Regions from separate parts of the Salinivibrio sp. PR919 genome, predicted to be linked through region 3. Evidence: riboswitches for the same ligand, from Rfam matches in the RefSeq annotation. Region 3 holds a riboswitch; each other region holds the start of a gene.
What was found. A riboswitch is a leader RNA that binds a small molecule or an ion and turns the genes downstream of it on or off. The one in region 3 is predicted to bind thiamine pyrophosphate.

Region 1 (5,005 bases), on a different contig from region 3:
TGATGATCGACCGGAGAATGTCGACTTGTTGACTGCCATGTTGCTGCAATCTGGCTATCAACACATCACAGGCCTTAACGATCCACGCCTTGTGACCGATTACCTCTCCCCGGTCCCCGATTTAGTGTTGCTTGATATGCGTATGCCACAACGCTCGGGGCTGGATGTACTCGATCTGTTGAACAATACGCTCGGTGAGCACTGTCCCCCGGTGATGGTGCTCACTGCCGATAGTGATAACAATCTGCGCAACCAAGCCTTATGTCGTGGGGCCATTGATTATCTCACCAAGCCGTTTGATCACCATGAAGTGCTCCAGCGCATCCATAATATTCTCCATTTTCAATTCAAAACCCTGAAAGAGCGAGATCAAGCGGCGCGTTTGCAGATGTTAGTGAATAAGCAAACCGCGGCATTACGTACCTTGTCTTTAACCGATCCCCTAACCAATCTACCCAATCGACGTGCGCTGGTGGATGCGGCTGAACGTCAACTCGCAAAGGGGATGGTGACCGTGTTTATGATAGCGTTGGATGGGATGGAGGCGGTAACACAGCATCAAGGCCACTTAATGACAGAAGCGCTGTATAAGCACCTTGCAGGGCTGTTGGCTAGTAGCTCGGTCGCAAGAGGTCGGCGTATTGGTGTCTGGGACAACACACGTTTGGTGATGTTAGTGGAAGGAGATATCACCGCCATTGACGCACTTGCCAAGCGGATGTGTCGATTATTGAGCGGGCATCACACCCTTGATGGCCGTTTGATGTCGATGCACTGCCATGTGGGAATAGCTCAAGCGGAAGGGGAGCATCACGATGTGGAGCAACTCTTTCGCCAAGCGATTCTAGCCATCCCGACCGATGACACCGAAGTGGGTCATTATCGCCAAGAGTTGGATGCGCAATCGCAACGTGAGCATATGATCCGCAATGGACTTAGCCCGGCTCTTGAACAAGGAGGGTTGTCTTTGGTCTTTCAGCCCAAATGGGATCTCAATACTGGCACCATGGTAGGCGCTGAGGCGTTATTGCGTTGGCGTCATCCGCAACTGGGAGCGATCAGCCCGGCCGAGTTTATTCCCATTGCCGAGCGAAGTGCCGATATGATCCAACTCGGCGATGCAGTTTTTTCTATGGCGTTGCGCGCGCTGGTCCGTTGGCGAGAGCAATACACCTTGCCCGAGGCGTTTCACTTAGCCATCAATGTCTCTTCCCAGCAACTTCGCCACGGTTTTGCCGACAGCATTCTTGCCCGCTGCCAAGCGCTGGAAGTACCCACCCAAATCATTCAGCTTGAGGTTACTGAATCGGCATTAATTCGACATATGTCGGTGGCGCTTAAAGAGTTACAACAGCTCCGTGATGCGGGGATGCACATTGCGCTTGATGATTTTGGCACAGGCTACAGTTCATTGAGCTATTTGAAACAGCTTCCTGTGGATTGGGTGAAGCTTGATCGTAGCTTTATTCAAGACCTTGCATCCAACGCCAGTGACAAACACCTTGTTGGCAGCGTGATCGACCTAGCGCATGGGTTCGGCCACGGTGTGGTGGCCGAAGGCGTGGAAGAAGTTGGCCAGCAACAGATTTTGCAGCGTATTGGCTGTGACCAAGCGCAAGGCTTCTTGTATGCCAAACCGCTGGGGTCAGAACAGTTTGAACAGCTTCTGCAAACCGGATGTGAATGCCCAGCGACGGCTATCAGTGCGCCCGTGTCTGGATAGCCGTGGTCATCATCGGATTAGAGATGAGGCTTGCGCTTTATCCGTAGGATGCATATCCTGAACACAGTTAGTCGGGGAGCAAGTAATTGCTGAGACTGCGAAAGCAGGACCCGTAGAACCTGATCCAGTTAGCACTGGCGGAGGGAACTGACACGATCAGCGCACAAAGTGACGCATACTGCCTCATTTTGTCTCCTTCCGCCCCTGATGATTAAGGGGCCAATATGAACCTATCTCCACCTGTTATTCTCACCATTGCCGGCTCAGACAGCGGTGGTGGCGCGGGCATTCAAGCCGACATTAAAGCGATTTCAGCGACCGGCGGCTATGCGTGCTCGGTGATCACTGCGCTAACCGCGCAAAATACCTGCGGTGTCGAGGCCGTCTTGGCGGTTGAGCCCGATTTTGTGCGCGCCCAATTAGATGCAGTGTTATACGACATGCCGGTGCGTGCGGTGAAAATCGGTATGCTGGCCAATCAAGCGATTATTCGTGAAGTCGCTGCTGTGCTGGCACGGTCGCCACACTTACCGGTGATTTTAGATCCCGTAATGGTCGCGACCAGCGGCGACCCTTTGCTCGACGAGCAGGCCATGAGGGCGTTGATTGAAGAGCTTATTCCGCGAGCAACGGTGCTCACTCCCAACTTGCCGGAGGCCGCTCGCTTAACCGGTCGGCCTGTGCCTACCTCTATAGAGCAAATGCATGAGCTGGTGCCGGCACTTCGCCATCTAGGCTGTCCTTACGTGATGCTCAAAGGGGGCCATTTACATCACGCCCCTGAAAGCGTCGATATGTGGATTAGCCGAGATACCTGTCAAACCTTGCGCGCACGCCGCATTGAAACTACCAACACCCATGGCACCGGATGTTCACTGTCTGCTGCAATCGCCTCGTTTTATGCCCAAGGGATGACGCCTATCGAGGCCGGGCGAGCGGCTAAGCAGTATTTGACGGAGGCCTTAGCGCATAGTCAGCAGCTAACGGTCGGAAGAGGTGCTGGGCCGGTGCATCATTTTTACGCTTACCCTGATAATTTGTGTCTGTCGCCAGCAGAGCATGCTGTCGCGGAATTGCCCTGAGACGAGATGGAAACGATCCGCTGCAACCCAAGTGGGGCAGCGGCATCGAAAAGAAAACAGCAAAGATGCGTTGGACGCGTCCGTTAGGCGGCAGACCAATGTGGTAAACGCTCGGCGGCGATATAAAAGATGCGATCGCCCGGTGCCACTTCAGTGTGTAGGCGAGGGTTCAGAGTGATCCCATCGCCTTTGTCGAGACCAATTAAGGTTGCATCATACTCATGCTTTAATTGATTAAACAAGGTGCCGACATCGGTTGCACTCGCATCGGTGGGGTAGCGGGCACAGTATTGGGTCATCCCTTGAGCCGTGCTCAATAGCTCGTGATGTAATTGGCTTGAACCGGGATCAACGGCCGCTTTTGCCAGCATTTCCACCGACACAGACGGCACACATTCAGCGTGCGGATAGTGCTGCTTCAATATTTGGCTGAGTGCATCATCTTGAAAATACGCGAGTAAATGGGCAGAAGGGTTTTTGTGAGCGCAGAACAGCGCCGCAGAAAGCGTGATATCGTCTTCTGGGTTATCGATAATAATACTCGCGGCACTGTCGATGCCGGCGCGCGCGATGCCCTCGGCATCAGTAAAGCTGGTCACGCGCACAAACTCTACCTCGCCAGGCAGCGGATTTTCCATTTCAGGACGGACACAAAGCACGATCGGGCGCTCGCCATGAATACCGCTTTGCAATAAACGGATTAACTGAATGGTACGCTGGCCGTTCCACCCCAAAACTAAAATATGATTTTTCACAGTAAGACTCCGTTTTCCTTGTAATCCACGTCGCCAATAATCCACCAAGGCACTGGTCACATGCCCAATCACCACCGCAAACAGACCGAGTCCACCGGGAATGATCCAAAAGGCGGTAATCCACTGTCCTGCTTCGGTGGCGGGCGAGTAATCGCCATACCCCACGGTAGAGGCGGTGACCACTAAGTAATAGATGTAGCGACTGAGTGACTGAGTCATCTCAGTTTCACCCGCTGATTGTAAAAGCAGCCAGCCAATGATGCCGTAGGCGAGTACGACCAATCCGAGAATACGCCCGTTTAAATGGGCGAAGTGGCTGATAATCCAACGTTTAAAAAGCAACCAAAAGGTCATAGTGTCTCGCTCATTCGCTATGGAAACGCCAGTATGAAGGGATTTTTTATGGGTTTACAGTGTAAATCAACGCATTGGCGTTGAGAGGATCACAGTTTAATCGATTACAAGCACATGCGTATGTATAAGGCGTACAATATGTATATTAACAACTCGGAGGGCTTCGCGTGTTTACATCTCGTCGTCAACTCGAACAAGAACAACAAAAACGTACTGAATTACAGCTAAAACTGGAGCAAGTCAATGCCCAGATAGACGCGCTGCACAGCGAAAAGGCGGCGTTAGAATCGGAGCTGGCCGTGGTACAGAAAAAACGCCAAACCGGTAAAGCGATCGACGCTAACCTGTGCCATTTTGGTGATTCGATTACCTCGACCCAATCTTCGCTGGCGACTCTGGCAGAAACTATTAATGGTGAAAAAGAGCGTGTGACGGAGGTGAGCCATCAGGCGGCGTCATGTGCCGAACAAGTCAATGATCTTGCTCGCCATGTGCAGTCATTATCCGCGCAATGTCAGCAATCGTCGGAAGCAATTCGTGCTCTTGACCAACACGCACAGGAAGTCAGTGGCATTGTGAACTTGATTCGCGATGTGGCTGACCAAACCAATCTGTTGGCCCTGAATGCGGCGATTGAGGCAGCCCGAGCTGGCGAGCAAGGGAGGGGATTCGCCGTGGTGGCTGATGAAGTCCGTAACCTCGCCGAACGCACCTCCACCGCTACGCAAGATATTACTCAGCTGGTGGAGAAGATTCGCGCCGGGAGTGGGCATGCGTGTACGCTAACCGATCAGCTTGCCAGTGAAGCGATCAAATATAGCGAGCAAGGCCAACAGGTGGCAGATGCGATGGCGACGCAAAGTGAGCAGGCGCAGCACAGTCGAACCACCATTAAAGCATCTGCATTGCGTGCCTTTTGTGAACTGGCAAAACTCGACCATATCAGTTTTAAGTTTGCGATTTATCGTGTGGTGCTCGGTGAAGATAGCATGAACGCCGATGATGTGACCGACCATACCCAGTGCCGCTTAGGGCAGTGGTACGATCGCGGCGAAGGACGACAGTACTTCGCCCAGTTACAAAGTTTTAAA
Region 2 (8,303 bases), on a different contig from region 3:
AGAAGCCCTAGCTGAAAAGCTGGGGTTTTTTGTTATTGGGGCGTTGGGGCGATTTGCTTTATAAATAAGCGATCAAACGTCTGAAGAGTAATTGGTGGTGGTAATTTGTCGCGGGATCGCTACAATAGGCACCTATCTACAGGGGTATAGCTCCAATTGGCAGAGCAGCGGATTCCAAATCCGCGTGTTGGGGGTTCGAATCCCTCTACCCCTGCCAAATACCAAAGCATCGACATCGTCGGTGCTTTTTTGTATGTGAATCATCAAGCTTCTCGTAAGCCGATTAAGGGTAGGTGTGAACATACAAACGACAAAAAAGCGTGTTGGGGGCTGGGTCGCCAGCCCGGTCGAATCCCTCTACCCCTGCCAAACATCAAAGCATCGACATCGTCGGTGCTTTTTTGTATGTGAATCATCAAGCTTCTCGTAATCCGATAAGAGATAGATGAGAACATGCAAACGACAAAAAAGCGTGTTGGGGGCTGGGTCGCCAGCCCGGTCGAATCCCTCTACCCCTGCCAAACATCAAAGCACCGACATCGTCGGTGCTTTTTTTGTATGTGAATCATCAAGGTTCTCGTAATCCGATTAAGGGTAGATGTGAACATGCAATCTACACAAAAGCGTGTTGGGGGCTGGGTCGCCAGCCCGGTCGAATTCCTCTACCCCTGCCAAATATCAAAGCATCGGCATCGTCGGTGCTTTTTTTGTATGTGACTCATTATGCTTCTAGCACCCTTGATCCTTTTCCCTTTTTCTTCCTCCTGTTTCTTGTTCACATGTCGCGGTATGATGACTTTTTACCAATCGAAAGGAGCACCCTGTGGTAAGCATATTGTGGGTAGGACTTGGTGGCGCATTAGGGGCGTCTTCGCGTTTTTTAGTTTCAGAGTGGAGCGTCGCGGTGTTTGGTCGAGGATTTCCCTACGGCACCCTAATGGTTAATGTGCTGGGATCATTAGCGATGGGTGTCTTTTTAGCGGCGATGAGCCAAGAACTGATTGCCCCAGTGCCTTGGCGTCAACTGATTGCTATTGGCTTTTTGGGCGCGTTCACCACCTTCTCGACCTTTTCAGTGGATACCTTGCTTCTTTTTCAACATGGTGAGACGGTGAAAGCCTTGTTAAACGTGGGTCTCAACCTTGCGTTATGCTTAGGAGCGGCCGCGATGGGGGCTTGGCTGCTAGGACGCATTACTGGGTAGGTAAAAACATGCTAGTACGTCGCTTGTTGTTGCGGCGGTGATTTCTTATACTGGCGTTGAACTTGTCGGAGTGCCAATTGGCTGAGACCACGTTAAGTGGGATCCGTTGAACCTGATCTGGTTAGTACCAGCGAAGGGAACAAGAGATGCATCAGATCACAGACCGTACGCGTCTGCCAGTTTGCTCACATCTCAATTCAGCGTTTTCCGGCAAGCATTAATTCCCATAATGAACACCGGAGTAATGCTATGTCGACCCGTAAACAGGCCCGTCTTGAGGCCAAATCCTTTATCGATTCTCTCTCTGCGCAAACCTACCCCAACTCGGAAAAAGTCTATGTCGAGGGATCGCGACCCGATATTCGCGTAGGGATGCGAGAAATCCATTTGTCTCCGACCTTTGTGGGTGGCAGTAAAGACAATCCGCAGTACGAGGCCAATGAGTCCATTCGGGTTTATGACACATCAGGGCCTTATACTGACCCACAGAGTGCTATCGATATTTACCAAGGCTTAGCGCCAGTGCGCAAAGCATGGATTGATGAGCGTGCCGATACAGAGTTCCTTGATGCAGTGAGCTCAGACTATGCGCAGACTCGCCTTAGTGATGAAACCTTGGATGATCTTCGCTTTAGTGCCTTACCGTCTATCCGTCGGGCAAAACCTAACCAATGTGTGACCCAACTTCACTACGCACGCCAAGGCATTATCACCCCAGAGATGGAATTTATCGCTATCCGGGAAAATATGGGACGTCAGCAGTATCGTGAAGAGCAGCTAAACCGCCAGCACCCAGGAGAAAGCTTTGGCGCGCATTTACCCTCAAACATCACTCCCGAATTTGTGCGCCAAGAAGTTGCTGAAGGGCGTGCGATTATTCCGGCCAACATTAACCACCCAGAAGCGGAGCCGATGATCATTGGGCGTAACTTTCTGGTGAAAGTGAATGCTAATATTGGTAACTCGGCGGTGAGCTCCTCCATTGAAGAAGAAACTGAAAAACTGGTGTGGGCGACCCGTTGGGGCGCGGATACGGTGATGGATTTATCGACCGGACGCAATATCCACGAAACCCGCGAGTGGATTTTACGTAATAGCCCAGTCCCGATTGGCACTGTGCCTATGTATCAGGCGCTTGAGAAAGTGAATGGCATTGCCGAAGACCTGACTTGGGAAGTGATGCGCGATACCTTGATAGAGCAAGCCGAGCAAGGGGTCGACTACTTTACCATTCACGCTGGGGTGCGTTTGCACTATGTGCCCATGACTGCCAATCGCGTGACTGGGATTGTCTCGCGTGGCGGGTCGATTATCGCCAAATGGTGCTTGGCGCATCATCAAGAAAGCTTCCTCTATACCCATTTTCGTGAAATCTGCGAGATTTGTGCCGCGTATGATGTATCGCTGTCGTTAGGCGATGGATTGCGCCCAGGCTCAGTAGCTGACGCGAACGACGAAGCCCAGTTCAGTGAGTTACGTACCCTGGGCGAGCTAACCAAGGTGGCATGGGAATACGATGTGCAGGTGATGATTGAAGGCCCCGGCCATGTGCCCATGCACATGATCAAAGAGAATATGGACGAGCAGCTCACCCATTGCCACGAAGCGCCCTTTTATACTTTAGGCCCGCTGACTACCGATATCGCGCCTGGTTACGACCACATCACCTCCGGGATTGGTGCGGCGATGATTGGCTGGTTTGGGTGTGCGATGCTTTGCTATGTCACGCCCAAAGAACATCTGGGTCTGCCCAATAAAGAGGATGTTAAAACTGGGCTTATCACTTACAAGTTGTGTGCGCACGCCGCCGACTTAGCCAAAGGACATCCGGGCGCGCAGGTGCGAGATAACGCCATTTCCAAAGCGCGCTTTGAATTTCGCTGGGAAGATCAGTTTAACCTTGCATTAGATCCAGTGACGGCGCGTGCTTATCACGATGAAACACTGCCTCAAGAGTCGGGCAAGGTCGCGCATTTTTGCTCCATGTGTGGGCCAAAATTCTGCTCTATGAAGATCAGCCAAGAAGTCCGCGATTATGCCAAAGAAAATGGCTATGCCGCTGCGGGCGAAGCGATTGATGTCACCATGCTGGAAGACCCGTTAGCAGGCATGCAGCAAAAATCGCAAGAGTTTCGAGCAAAGGGCAGTGAGCTCTACCTGCAAAAATCCCATCATTCGTTACCACAAGGCGCTGAGGTAGCGGACAGCGATAAGGTGGAGTCATGAGCCTGACCCCGTTTGCATCTATGTCTGAAGGTATAGGCCCATTATATCCGGTGGTAGACGATGTGGATTTGCTCGAACGCTTGCTTTGCTTGGGGGTGAAAACCGTGCAACTGCGTGTGAAGCAGCCGGGGCATCCTCAATTGGCGGATTGGGTACAGCGTGCGGTGGCGTTGGGCCGCGCGCACCATGCCCAGGTGTTTATCAACGATCACTGGCAGCTCGCGCTTGAGGCTGGCGCCTATGGCGTTCATCTGGGCCAGCAAGACATACAAGAGGCGGATCTTGACCTGCTCGCACGACAAGGCGTGCGCCTTGGCGTATCGACACGCAGTCCCGAACAACTTGCTGCAGCGATTGCGCTCTCGCCCAGTTATCTCGCCATCGGCCATATTTTTCCCACTACCACCAAACAGCTCGCCGAGCCGCCGCAAGGCATTTCTGCGTTAGCGCAGCAGGTAGCGACTGTGGATGGCCGCTTCCCGACGGTGGCGATTGGCGGTATTGATCTCAACCGTGCTCCTGACGTTTGGCGCACTGGCGTGGACGCCATTGCGGTGGTCCGTGCCGTGACGCAAGCGCCTGATTTAGCGGCGCTCATTGACGCATTTAATCGCTGTCTTAATCCATCAAGACAACAAGGAGGGCGTGATGCTATCGGACAGTGAATACCTGCGTTATAGCCGGCAAATCATGCTGCCGGAGGTTGGAGAGTGCGGGCAGCAGGCACTTAGCAAGGCGCGCGTGTTAATGGTCGGTGCCGGTGGGCTTGGAACCACCGCGGGCCTCTATCTTGCAGGCGCTGGCGTGGGTAAGTTAGCGATTGCTGACTCGGACCACATTGAGCTATCTAACTTGGCGCGTCAGGTGGCGTATCGGGAGGCGCAAATCGGCACCGATAAAGCCGCGTCGCTAGCCGCTAACTTGGTCGCGCTGAATCCACATTGCCAGTGCCGAGCCATCAATGCCTATCTAGAAGGTGAGCGTCTGGCGCTCGAAGTAGCGATGGCGGATGTGGTCCTTGATTGCAGTGATAATCTCGCCACCCGTCATGCGGTCAACCAAGCCTGTGTAGAGGCTGGTACGCCGTTGGTGAGCGCAGCGGCGATCGGTTGGCAAGGCCAGTTATTGGTTTATCAACCGCATAGCGCATGTTATGCGTGCGCCTTCGCAGACGTGACGCTTTCTGAACCCACACGCTGTGCAGAATCCGGGGTAATGGGACCTGTGGTCGGCATGATGGCCACCGCGCAAGCGCTGGAGGCAATAAAGCTGTTATTAGGGCAGGCGGTCAGGACCAATCGCTTGTCACGACTGGATGGACAAACCATGACATGGCAGCACTTTTCGCTGCCCGTGGATCCGCATTGTGCGGTTTGTCAGCCAAAGCGGGAGGTAAGCGATGCAGTTAACCATTAATGACACGCCGACAGAGGTCAATGCCACGACCGTCGCGCAACTGATTGAGGAGATGAAGGTGCCAGCCGAGTCGGTCGCGGTCGCGCTAAATCAGACCATTATTGCGCGTGATGCTTGGTCATCCACGTCACTCACCGCTGGCGATAGCTTGGCGGTCTTTCAAGCGATTGCCGGAGGATAATTATGTTAACCATTGCGGATACGACGTTTTCATCTCGACTGTTAACCGGCACCGGCAAGTTTGCTAGTCGCAAGACCATGGCCGAGTCACTGGCGGCCAGTGGTACTGAACTGGTCACCATGGCGCTAAAGCGAGTCGATGTCCATGCCATACAAGATGATATTTTAACCCCGCTGCGCGAGCTAGGTGTGCACCTGCTGCCCAATACCTCGGGTGCGAAGAATGCGCAAGAAGCGGTCTTTGCCGCGCGTCTTGCTCGAGAAGCATTGGGAACGCATTGGGTGAAGTTGGAGATTCACCCCGACCCCAAATATTTGATGCCTGACCCGATTGAAACCCTTCAAGCGGCGAAAACCCTTGTGGATGAGGGGTTTGTGGTGCTGCCATATTGTCATGCTGATCCTGTGCTGTGTAAGCGTTTGGAAGAGGTGGGATGCGCGGCGGTGATGCCCCTTGGCTCACCGATTGGCTCCAACCAAGGGCTGGCCTCAATGGCGTTTCTCGACATCATTATCGAGCAAGCCCGTGTGCCGGTGATCATTGATGCCGGCATTGGCGCACCGTCAGATGCGGCGTTAGCGATGGAGCGGGGCGCCGATGCCGTCTTGGTGAACACTGCCATTGCCACCGCCGGCGATCCGATTGCCATGGGCGCGGCGTTTAAACAAGCGGTTGAAGCCGGACACTGTGCGTATCGCGCTGGGCTGGCGGGCTCACATAATCACGCCCACGCTTCTAGCCCCTTAACCGCGTTTCTTGACGCTAAGGAGGCGTGATGAGTTTTTCTGAGCGGTGGGCAGCACTCGATTGGGATCATCATCGCCTTTCGATTTACAGCAAAACGCGCCAAGATGTCGAGCGGGCGCTGGCTAACTCCTCGCGTAATTTGGACGACTTCGCTGCCCTGATCAGTCCTGCCGCTGAAGCCTACCTTGAGGCCATGGCTCAGCAATCTGCGGCGCTGACGCGGCAGCGGTTTGGCTACACCATGGGGTTTTATATTCCGCTGTATCTCTCCAATTTGTGCGCTAACGTGTGTACCTATTGCGGTTTTTCGATGGAAAACCGAATCAAACGGCGCACGCTGGATGAAGCCGAAATCGCCGCCGAGTGTGAAGCGATAAAAAAAATGGGCTTTGACAGTGTGCTCTTGGTGACCGGTGAGCATGAAACCAAGGTGGGGCTCGATTATTTTCTCCGCGCCTTACCGGTGGTGAAGCAATACTTTCATCATGTGGCGATGGAGGTGCAGCCGCTGGATACCGAGGCGTATCGCGCCTTGGTGGCACAAGGTGTGGATGCGGTGATGGTGTACCAAGAAACCTACCACGCGCCAACCTATGGAGAACACCACAAGCGCGGGAATAAAACCGACTTTCACTATCGGTTGCAAACCCCAGATAGGTTGGCACAAGCAGGGGTTGATAAAATCGGCCTTGGCGCATTAATTGGCCTAGAGGACTGGCGTACCGACAGCTTTTTTACCGCCCAGCATCTCGATTATCTGGAAAAGCAATACTGGCAAAGTCGCTACTCGCTATCCTTTCCACGCTTACGCCCTTGCGCGGGCGCCTTACAGCCGAAATCGGTGATGACCGACAAGCAGCTGGTTCAGCTTATTTGTGCCTATCGGTTGTGGAATCCGCAGGTGGAGCTGTCGCTATCGACACGTGAGTCACCGCACTTTCGCGACAATGTGTTGCCCCTTGGGGTCACGAGCCTATCCGCGGCGTCAAAAACCCAACCGGGCGGCTACGCGAACCCGGAGCCACAATTGGAGCAGTTTGCTATCAGTGATGAGCGCAGCGCGGCAGAGGTAGCCGCCAGCGTTCGTGCCCTCGGTTTTGAGGTGGTGTGGAAAGATTGGGATAACATCTACGATATCGCGCGTCAGGCGCAAATGGCTTCACAAACGGCAGCGGGTTAGCGACAATGCGGGCATGAAACGTATTACTGTATATGTAGGTCCGCGCTGTCCTCACTGTGAGGCGGCCAAAGCTTACTTGGATAAAAAAGGGCTGCGTTATCGTGTTGTCGATACGGCTACGCCCAAAGGCAAGAAGCTGCTGGCGGCAACAGGGTCGCGGGGTGTCCCGGTGATTTGCATTGGCGATACCACCTTGCGCGGCTTTTCGCCTAAAGCGGTCGAGAAAGCCCTGAAAGGGGAATAAAAAAAGCGTCCAATCGGACGCTTTTTGTTTTTTACACTCGGTGAAGACGCGACTTAACGACTTAACGGCGCGGTCGCTTGTTTTAACCAAGCTTGGTCTTGATCATCGAGGTGGGGACTGATTTCATCCCACACGGTTTGATGATAGCGATTCCACCACTGGATTTCCGCCTCGCTGAGTAAGCTCACATCGACCAAACGACGATCGATCGGTGCACGCGTGAGTGAGGCAAACCCGAGCATCGTCATGTCGCCCTCGGTGGGCTTTTCTTCAATCAACTCGAGGTTTTCAATCCGGATCCCAAACGCGTCGGCGCGATAGTAGCCCGGCTCGTTTGATACCACCATGCCCGGCAATAGCGCGACGCTATTGGGCGCTTTGGAAATGCGCTGCGGACCTTCGTGCACGTCCAAGAAATGCCCGACACCGTGACCGGTGCCATGGTCAAAATCATAGCCGTGTTGCCACAAATACTGGCGTGCTAAGGCATCAAGCTGGCTGCCTGAGGTGCCTTTCGGGAACAGCGCGGTGGCCAGCGCAATATGTCCTTTAAGCACCAGCGTGAAGGCTTTTTTGATCTCAGCGCTGCATTCGCCCACCGGCACGGTACGGGTAATGTCGGTGGTGCCGTCATAGTATTGACCGCCTGAGTCGACCAAGTAGACGTTGTTGCTCTCAATCACGCTCGGTTTGGGCTGATTGTTGTGGTTATAGTGACACATGGCCGCATTGCCACCGGCGGCGGAAATGGTATCAAAGCTTAAGTCGACCAGTTGATCGTCTTGTTGGCGGAATTGATACAGGGTGTCTGCGAGCACGGCTTCATCAGGGCGTTCACCGGCGTCGACTTGACGGTCAAACCACGCCAAAAAGCGAGTCACGGCAACACCATCGCGCACGTGACAGGCACGCATACCGGCGATTTCTTGCGGGTTCTTGGCCGCTTTTTCAAGCGCACATGGGTCTTGCGCTTCCACCACGGTGACTTGCGCTTGTTGGAGGGTATCCAGTGTCCACGCATTGGCACCGTTTGGGTCGACCAATACACGTTGACCGCTCAGCGCTTGCAGGGCATCAACCAGACTGTCTGGGTGCGCGACGCTCA
Region 3 (6,013 bases):
CTGCTCAAGCAGCGTTTTTTTATGGCCATGAAAGCAAACATGGCGCAAGCTGGTCTAGGATATAAACAAGATACGCTCGCGATTGAGGAAGCGGTATGCGAACACGGATCACGCTCATTTTTTGGTTACTCGTTGCTTTTCCAGCCTTGGCCGCCCCGAAAGCCGATTATTGGGCAATGTGGGATGCGCACAACCCCGCCAGCCAAGCCACGTTTACCCATCACAGCTGGCAAGTATTACTCGATAAATATTTACAGCCTCAAGGACAGCACACCTTATTTAACTACGCAGCCGTCACCGAGGCCGATAAAGCGACTCTCGATCATTACATTAGCATGCTCACCGCGCGCGACCCGCGCACCTTGACCAAAGACGAACAATACGCGTACTGGGTTAATCTCTACAATTCAGTCACCGTAAAGCTAATTTTGGATGCGTATCCAGTCCGTTCGATCACCAAACTCGGTGGCCTGTTTAGCTTTGGACCTTGGGATGATGAGGTGGTCACGGTGGCAGGAGAGCCGCTTACCTTGAATGATATTGAGCACCGTATTCTGCGCCCGCTCTGGCAAGATCCGCGTACCCATTATGCGGTCAATTGTGCCAGCCTTGGCTGTCCGAACCTACAGCCACAAGCCTTTCAAGCCGACACCTTAGAGGCACAATTAGAACAAGCCGCCTATACCTTTATTAACAGTGATAAAGGCGTGAGTCAGCAAGGCGGTCAGTGGCAGCTTTCTTCTATCTATGAGTGGTTTGAGGCCGATTTTGGCGGCAGTGAACAAGGAGTAATCACCCATATCAATCAATACCGCGATATCAAACTTCCCGAGGATGCACGCTTAGACTATGACTACGACTGGGCGCTTAACCGAACCGCTGACTAAAAGGCTTGGTTAACCCTAAGCCAATCAGTACAATGGCTTCGTACTCATTGGGGAGCCTCTTGGCTGAGATTGCGCACCGCGCTAAACCCATCGAACCTGATCCAGCTAACACTGGCGTAGGGATTGAGACTTGATGATGTCATCAACCAGCCTCAACACCCACGCCCAACTTAGGAGCGTGCTGTGAAAGTCATTACGTCTGTTTTAACCGTACTTTCTTTGTCTCTGTTATCGCTTGGCGCCCGCGCCGCCGACCCGCTGACTGTCTATACCTACGACTCGTTTATCGCCGATTGGGGCGCAGGGCCAAAAATTAAAGCCGCCTTCGAGAAACGCTGTAATTGTAAGGTCGAGTTTGTGTCCCTTGAAGACGGCGCAGCCTTGCTAAACCGCATGCGGATTGAAGGCAGTAACACCAGCGCCGATATCGTGTTGGGTATAGACACCAATTTAATGAAAGAAGCGGAGCGGAGCGGCATTGTCGCCGAGCACGCGGTGAATACGGAGCGCCTACAGGTACCCGGCGGTTGGGATAATCCCTACTTTATCCCCTACGATTACGGCTACTTTGCCTTCGTGTACGACACCACGCGCCTGCTCGATCCGCCCAAGAGCTTGAAAGCCTTGATTGAAGATCGTGATGACATCAGTGTGATTTACCAAGATCCCCGTGTCTCCACCGTTGGCCAAGGCTTAATGCTTTGGATCCAGAAAGTCTACGGCGATAAAAGCCAGCAAGCATGGCGTGATCTCGCGGATAACACCATTACCGTGACCAAAGGCTGGACCGAAGCGTACAACATGTTCCTGAACAAGGAAGCGGACATGGTGCTCTCTTACACCACATCACCGGCTTACCATTTGGTTGCCGATGATGATGACCGCTTTGCCGCCGCGACGTTTGAAGAGGGCCACTATATGCAGATTGAAGTGGCCGCAAAATCAGCCTACACCGACCAGCCAGAACTGGCCGATGCGTTTTTGCAGTTTATGCTCAGCGATGAAGCGCAGTCGATCATTCCCCTTACGCAATGGATGTACCCTGTTACTGATATCACGTTACCGGATGCCTTCTATACCTTGAGTAAGCCAGAAAAAAGCTTGATTTATCAACCCGATGAAGTGATGGGCAACCGTCAACAATGGGTGCGTGACTGGCAAACGGCGTTGGTTGAATAATCGTCATGCTCAACCCTTCACGCACTTGGCCGGGCAGTCTCGCGGCCAGTCTCGTCGTGCTTTTAATTGGCAGCGCTCTTTGGGCGCTGTTCTCTCACAGCCAAGATCTTAACCTTCAGGCACTATGGCAAGATGCCTACCTTCGTCACGTCACCGTATTTAGCTTCAAGCAAGCCATTTTATCAGTGATCCTCAGTGTGGGATTGGCGATTCCTGTTGCCCACGCCCTGTCGCGTCGCGAGTTTGCGGGTAAGCGTTGGTTGTTGAAACTGTTTGCCATGACCTTAGTGCTGCCTGTGCTGATTGGGGTATTTGGCTTGGTAGCCATTTTTGGTCGCAGCGGATTGCTCGCCGACACCCTACAACATTTTGATCTTTCTATGCCATTTTCCATTTATGGATTGAGCGGCATTTTGCTGGCACACGTGTTTTTCAACTTACCATTTTCCGCCCAGATCATGGTGCAAGCACTCGAGGGGATCCCCGCCGATCAACGCCGCTTAGCGACTCAATTGGGCTTAGGTGGCTGGCAGCGTTTTCGTCACCTTGAATGGCCTTATCTTCGCCAAAGTTTGCCCCATATCGTCGGGCTGGTGTTTATGCTCTGCTTTACCAGTTTTGCCACCGTCATGGCGCTTGGAGGCGGCCCCAAAGCCACCACCATAGAGTTGGCCATTTACCAAGCCATTCGCTTTGACTTTGATTTGCAAACCGGCGCGGCATTAGCGCTGTGGCAGATGATGCTGTGCGGCACCATTGCGTTTGTAGTGCAAACATTCACACGCGCGGTGCCGAATACACCCAGTGAAGTATTACCATTGCCGCATGCCCTCGATAGCCGAGCGGCGAAATGCTGGGATCTGCTCTGGATAACCTTGGTCTTGCTTCTCGTATTGCCGCCACTGGGTGTAGTGCTGTATCGCGGGCTCAACCCGAGTGCGCTCACTGTCCTTGCCGATACAGCGTTATGGCAAGCCACCATGCACTCATTGTGGGTGGCCACCGGCGCGAGCGCCATTGCATTTGTGTTGGCAATTGCAGTGATCTTAGCCAGTCGTCACTGGCGATTTCATGGTCAAAAAAAACGAGCCGATGGTATTGAAACGCTGGGGGCCATGATTTTGGTCGTGCCAAGTATCGTATTAAGCACTGGACTGTTTTTGCTGTTTCGCCAATTTAGCGATGTCTTTAGCCTCGCCTTGTGGTTGGTGATGGGGGTCAATGCGCTGATGGCCTTACCGTATTTGATTAAGGTGCTCAGTGCCCCTGCCTATCAAGTGGCGCAATCTTATCATGCACTCTGTGCCACCCTAGGCGTGCGCGGGGTTACCCGCTTGCGCTTAATTGAATGGCAGTGCTTACGCCGCCCAATAGCACGTGGCCTCGCGGTCAGTTTTGTCCTCTCGATGGGCGATCTCAGCGCCATCTCTTTATTTGGTAGCCAACACTTTCAAACACTGCCTTTGTATCTATTTCGTCTGATGGGCAGTTATCAAATGGATGCGGGCGCCGCGGCGGCCATGCTGTTATTAGCGACCAGTTTAGGCAGCTACGCTCTGATCATCCGCCTCGTCCAATGGAGACACGCATGCTAACCCTTTCCAATATCACGTATCGCTACCAGCAAGCGTGGATGCACTTCGACGCCCACATTGCGCCGGGAGAGATTGTTGCTGTACTCGGCCCAAGCGGCGCAGGGAAAAGTACCTTACTCTCTCTGATTGCAGGATTAATTGCTCCTGATAGTGGCGAGATTTTGATTGCAGGTAAGCCAGTCACTACCGCGCCGGCTCACCAGCGCCCACTCTCCATCCTGTTTCAAGAGCATAATGTCTTCACCCACTTATCGGTGTTTGACAACATGGCGATTGGACTTTCGCCTTCACTCAAGCTCAGTCACGCACAAAAAGAGAGCGTGAGAAGCGCCGCGGATGCGGTGGGGCTGACACCTTATTTAGATCGTTTACCCGGCGCATTGTCCGGCGGGCAGCGCCAGCGGATTGCACTCGGACGAAGTATTGCACGTCAACAGCCTCTGTTATTACTTGATGAGCCTTTTTCAGCCCTTGATCCTGCGTTGAAAAAAGACATGTTAGCCTTGGTGAAACGGACCGCCCACGCGCAAGGTACAACCGTTTTGATGGTGACCCATCACCCCGACGATGCGAAAGCCATTGCCTCACGTTTTCTTTACGTCGATGAGGGCCAGATTGCCTTGTCTCGCCCCGTCGCTGACCTGAATGCGCCCCCACCGGCGATGCATCGTTATATGGGCATGATGGAATCCCCCTAATAGATGGCGCCTCCTCGTTTGGCTTCTATACTGACAACAGGAATAGACCCTTTTAAGGAGGCGCTTTGTGCCCGCCAGTAGCATTCAGATACTCGACTCTATCGTCGATTTCACGGCCAAAACTGAAGTTGATGCGATTACCAAGAGCCTACTGACGTCGATCCTTGAGCTAACGCCTGTCAGTGAAGTGGTGTTACTCGATTACTGTTCTGGACTCAATCCCCCTTTTACGGTGCTGGGTACCAATGACAACAGCGCCTTTCAGCAAGAAAATATCGAACAAGTGGATGCGCTGCTGGAAGACTGCCTCGAGAGCCAAAAGGTCACCGTGCATCAGGCGCACGATCACACCTTGGTTGCCGTCCCTATCTATTACGAAAAAGACGAAGACATTCGCGGTGTCTTATGTGGCCGCGCCGAGCAATTAAACGAGGAACAGCTTGCTCTGGTGTCTGGCCTCATTCACATCTATGAGAACTATCAACAAATCATTATGGCCAGCGAGCGAGACAGCTTTACCGGTCTATTCAATCGCAAGGTGCTGACCAAGAAATTGGACCTGATTAGTGATCGCTTAGCGCAAGCGCCCGCGGCGATGGACAGCGATTTGGATCAGGCGAGTTATCCTTGGATTTGTATTTTTGATGTCGACCATTTCAAGCAAATTAATGATAACTTTGGCCATGTCTTTGGCGATGAAGTCATTTTGTTGCTCGCGTCTTTAATGCGACAAACCTTTTCTGTCGAAGACACCCTGTTTCGCTACGGCGGGGATGAATTTGTGGTGTTACTTCACCCTTGCACACGCGCTATGGCTGAGCAAAAAGCCAATACCTTTATTGCCAATGTCAACGCACGCGACTTTGGCGCAGCGGAAACCGTGACCATTTCCATGGGCGCAACGCGTATCGATAAAGCGCATCAAAGCACCAGTACCTTATTGGGTAATGCGGATCAGGCGCTTTATCACGCCAAGCAAAACGGTCGCAATCAAGTGGCTTTCTACGAAGGATTGCTGGAAAACGGCATCATCAAAACCTTTGTTGCCGCCGACGATGTCGAGCTGTTTTAACGCAAGGAAAACACGGCGGCTGAGCCGCCGGTTCGGTTAAAGGTTTTCTTCGGCAAACTCGGCAAGACGGCTGCGTACTACCCCATTGAGGTATACGCACGCACTGCCCTCGAAATTTTTAAATCGCTCGACAATGTAAGTCAGCCCAGAGGTAACCGGTGTGAGGTAGGGGGAGTCGATTTGCGCTAAGTTGCCTGAGCAAACCAGTTTAGTCCCTTCACCACAGCGGGTGATAATGGTCTTCAGTTGCGAGGCAGTCAGGTTCTGGCACTCATCCAAGATCACAAACGCGTTTTGAATCGAGCGACCACGCATAAAGTTAATCGACTTAAACTGTAAGTTGGCTTTCTCCATGATGTAACGCATCGAGCCATCCGTGCATTCATCATTCATGTGCAGCGCTTCTAACGTATCGGTCACCGCTCCCAGCCAAGGCAGCATTTTTTCCTCTTCCGTACCCGGCAAATAACCGATCGATTCACCAATATCCGGGGTGTTGCGGGTGACGATGATCTTGTCATACATTCCCTTTTCCACCACCTGTTCTAGCGCGGCGGCCATCGCCAGAATGGTTTTCCCGCA

Region 1: linked by a shared signal. The riboswitch ahead of thiD (bifunctional hydroxymethylpyrimidine kinase/phosphomethylpyrimidine kinase) and the one ahead of thiB (thiamine ABC transporter substrate binding subunit) in region 3 are both predicted to bind thiamine pyrophosphate.
Region 2: linked by a shared signal. The riboswitch ahead of thiC (phosphomethylpyrimidine synthase ThiC) and the one ahead of thiB (thiamine ABC transporter substrate binding subunit) in region 3 are both predicted to bind thiamine pyrophosphate.

What each region holds. Positions count from the first base shown of each region.
Region 1 covers NZ_MUFL01000048.1:20,128-25,132, forward strand. Annotated here, with positions in the region: gene BZG83_RS10330 (putative bifunctional diguanylate cyclase/phosphodiesterase) at 1-1,723, shown strand, start outside; TPP riboswitch at 1,786-1,886, shown strand; gene thiD (bifunctional hydroxymethylpyrimidine kinase/phosphomethylpyrimidine kinase) at 1,948-2,805, shown strand; gene BZG83_RS10340 (potassium channel family protein) at 2,889-3,914, opposite strand; partial or broken gene BZG83_RS17160 (methyl-accepting chemotaxis protein) at 4,406-4,741, shown strand; gene BZG83_RS17165 (CZB domain-containing protein) at 4,763-5,005, shown strand, end outside.
Region 2 covers NZ_MUFL01000016.1:44,222-52,524, reverse strand. Annotated here, with positions in the region: tRNA gene BZG83_RS04925 (tRNA-Trp) at 141-217, shown strand; gene crcB (fluoride efflux transporter CrcB) at 824-1,204, shown strand; TPP riboswitch at 1,261-1,360, shown strand; gene thiC (phosphomethylpyrimidine synthase ThiC) at 1,454-3,430, shown strand; gene thiE (thiamine phosphate synthase) at 3,427-4,095, shown strand; gene BZG83_RS04905 (HesA/MoeB/ThiF family protein) at 4,079-4,846, shown strand; gene thiS (sulfur carrier protein ThiS) at 4,830-5,027, shown strand; gene BZG83_RS04895 (thiazole synthase) at 5,030-5,803, shown strand; gene thiH (2-iminoacetate synthase ThiH) at 5,803-6,954, shown strand; gene BZG83_RS04885 (glutaredoxin family protein) at 6,968-7,198, shown strand; gene BZG83_RS04880 (aminopeptidase P family protein) at 7,252-8,303, opposite strand, start outside.
Region 3 covers NZ_MUFL01000082.1:786-6,798, forward strand. Annotated here, with positions in the region: gene BZG83_RS13605 (DUF547 domain-containing protein) at 96-887, shown strand; TPP riboswitch at 926-1,027, shown strand; gene thiB (thiamine ABC transporter substrate binding subunit) at 1,080-2,066, shown strand; gene thiP (thiamine/thiamine pyrophosphate ABC transporter permease) at 2,072-3,661, shown strand; gene thiQ (thiamine ABC transporter ATP-binding protein) at 3,655-4,359, shown strand; gene BZG83_RS13625 (GGDEF domain-containing protein) at 4,427-5,431, shown strand; gene BZG83_RS13630 (PhoH family protein) at 5,468-6,013, opposite strand, start outside.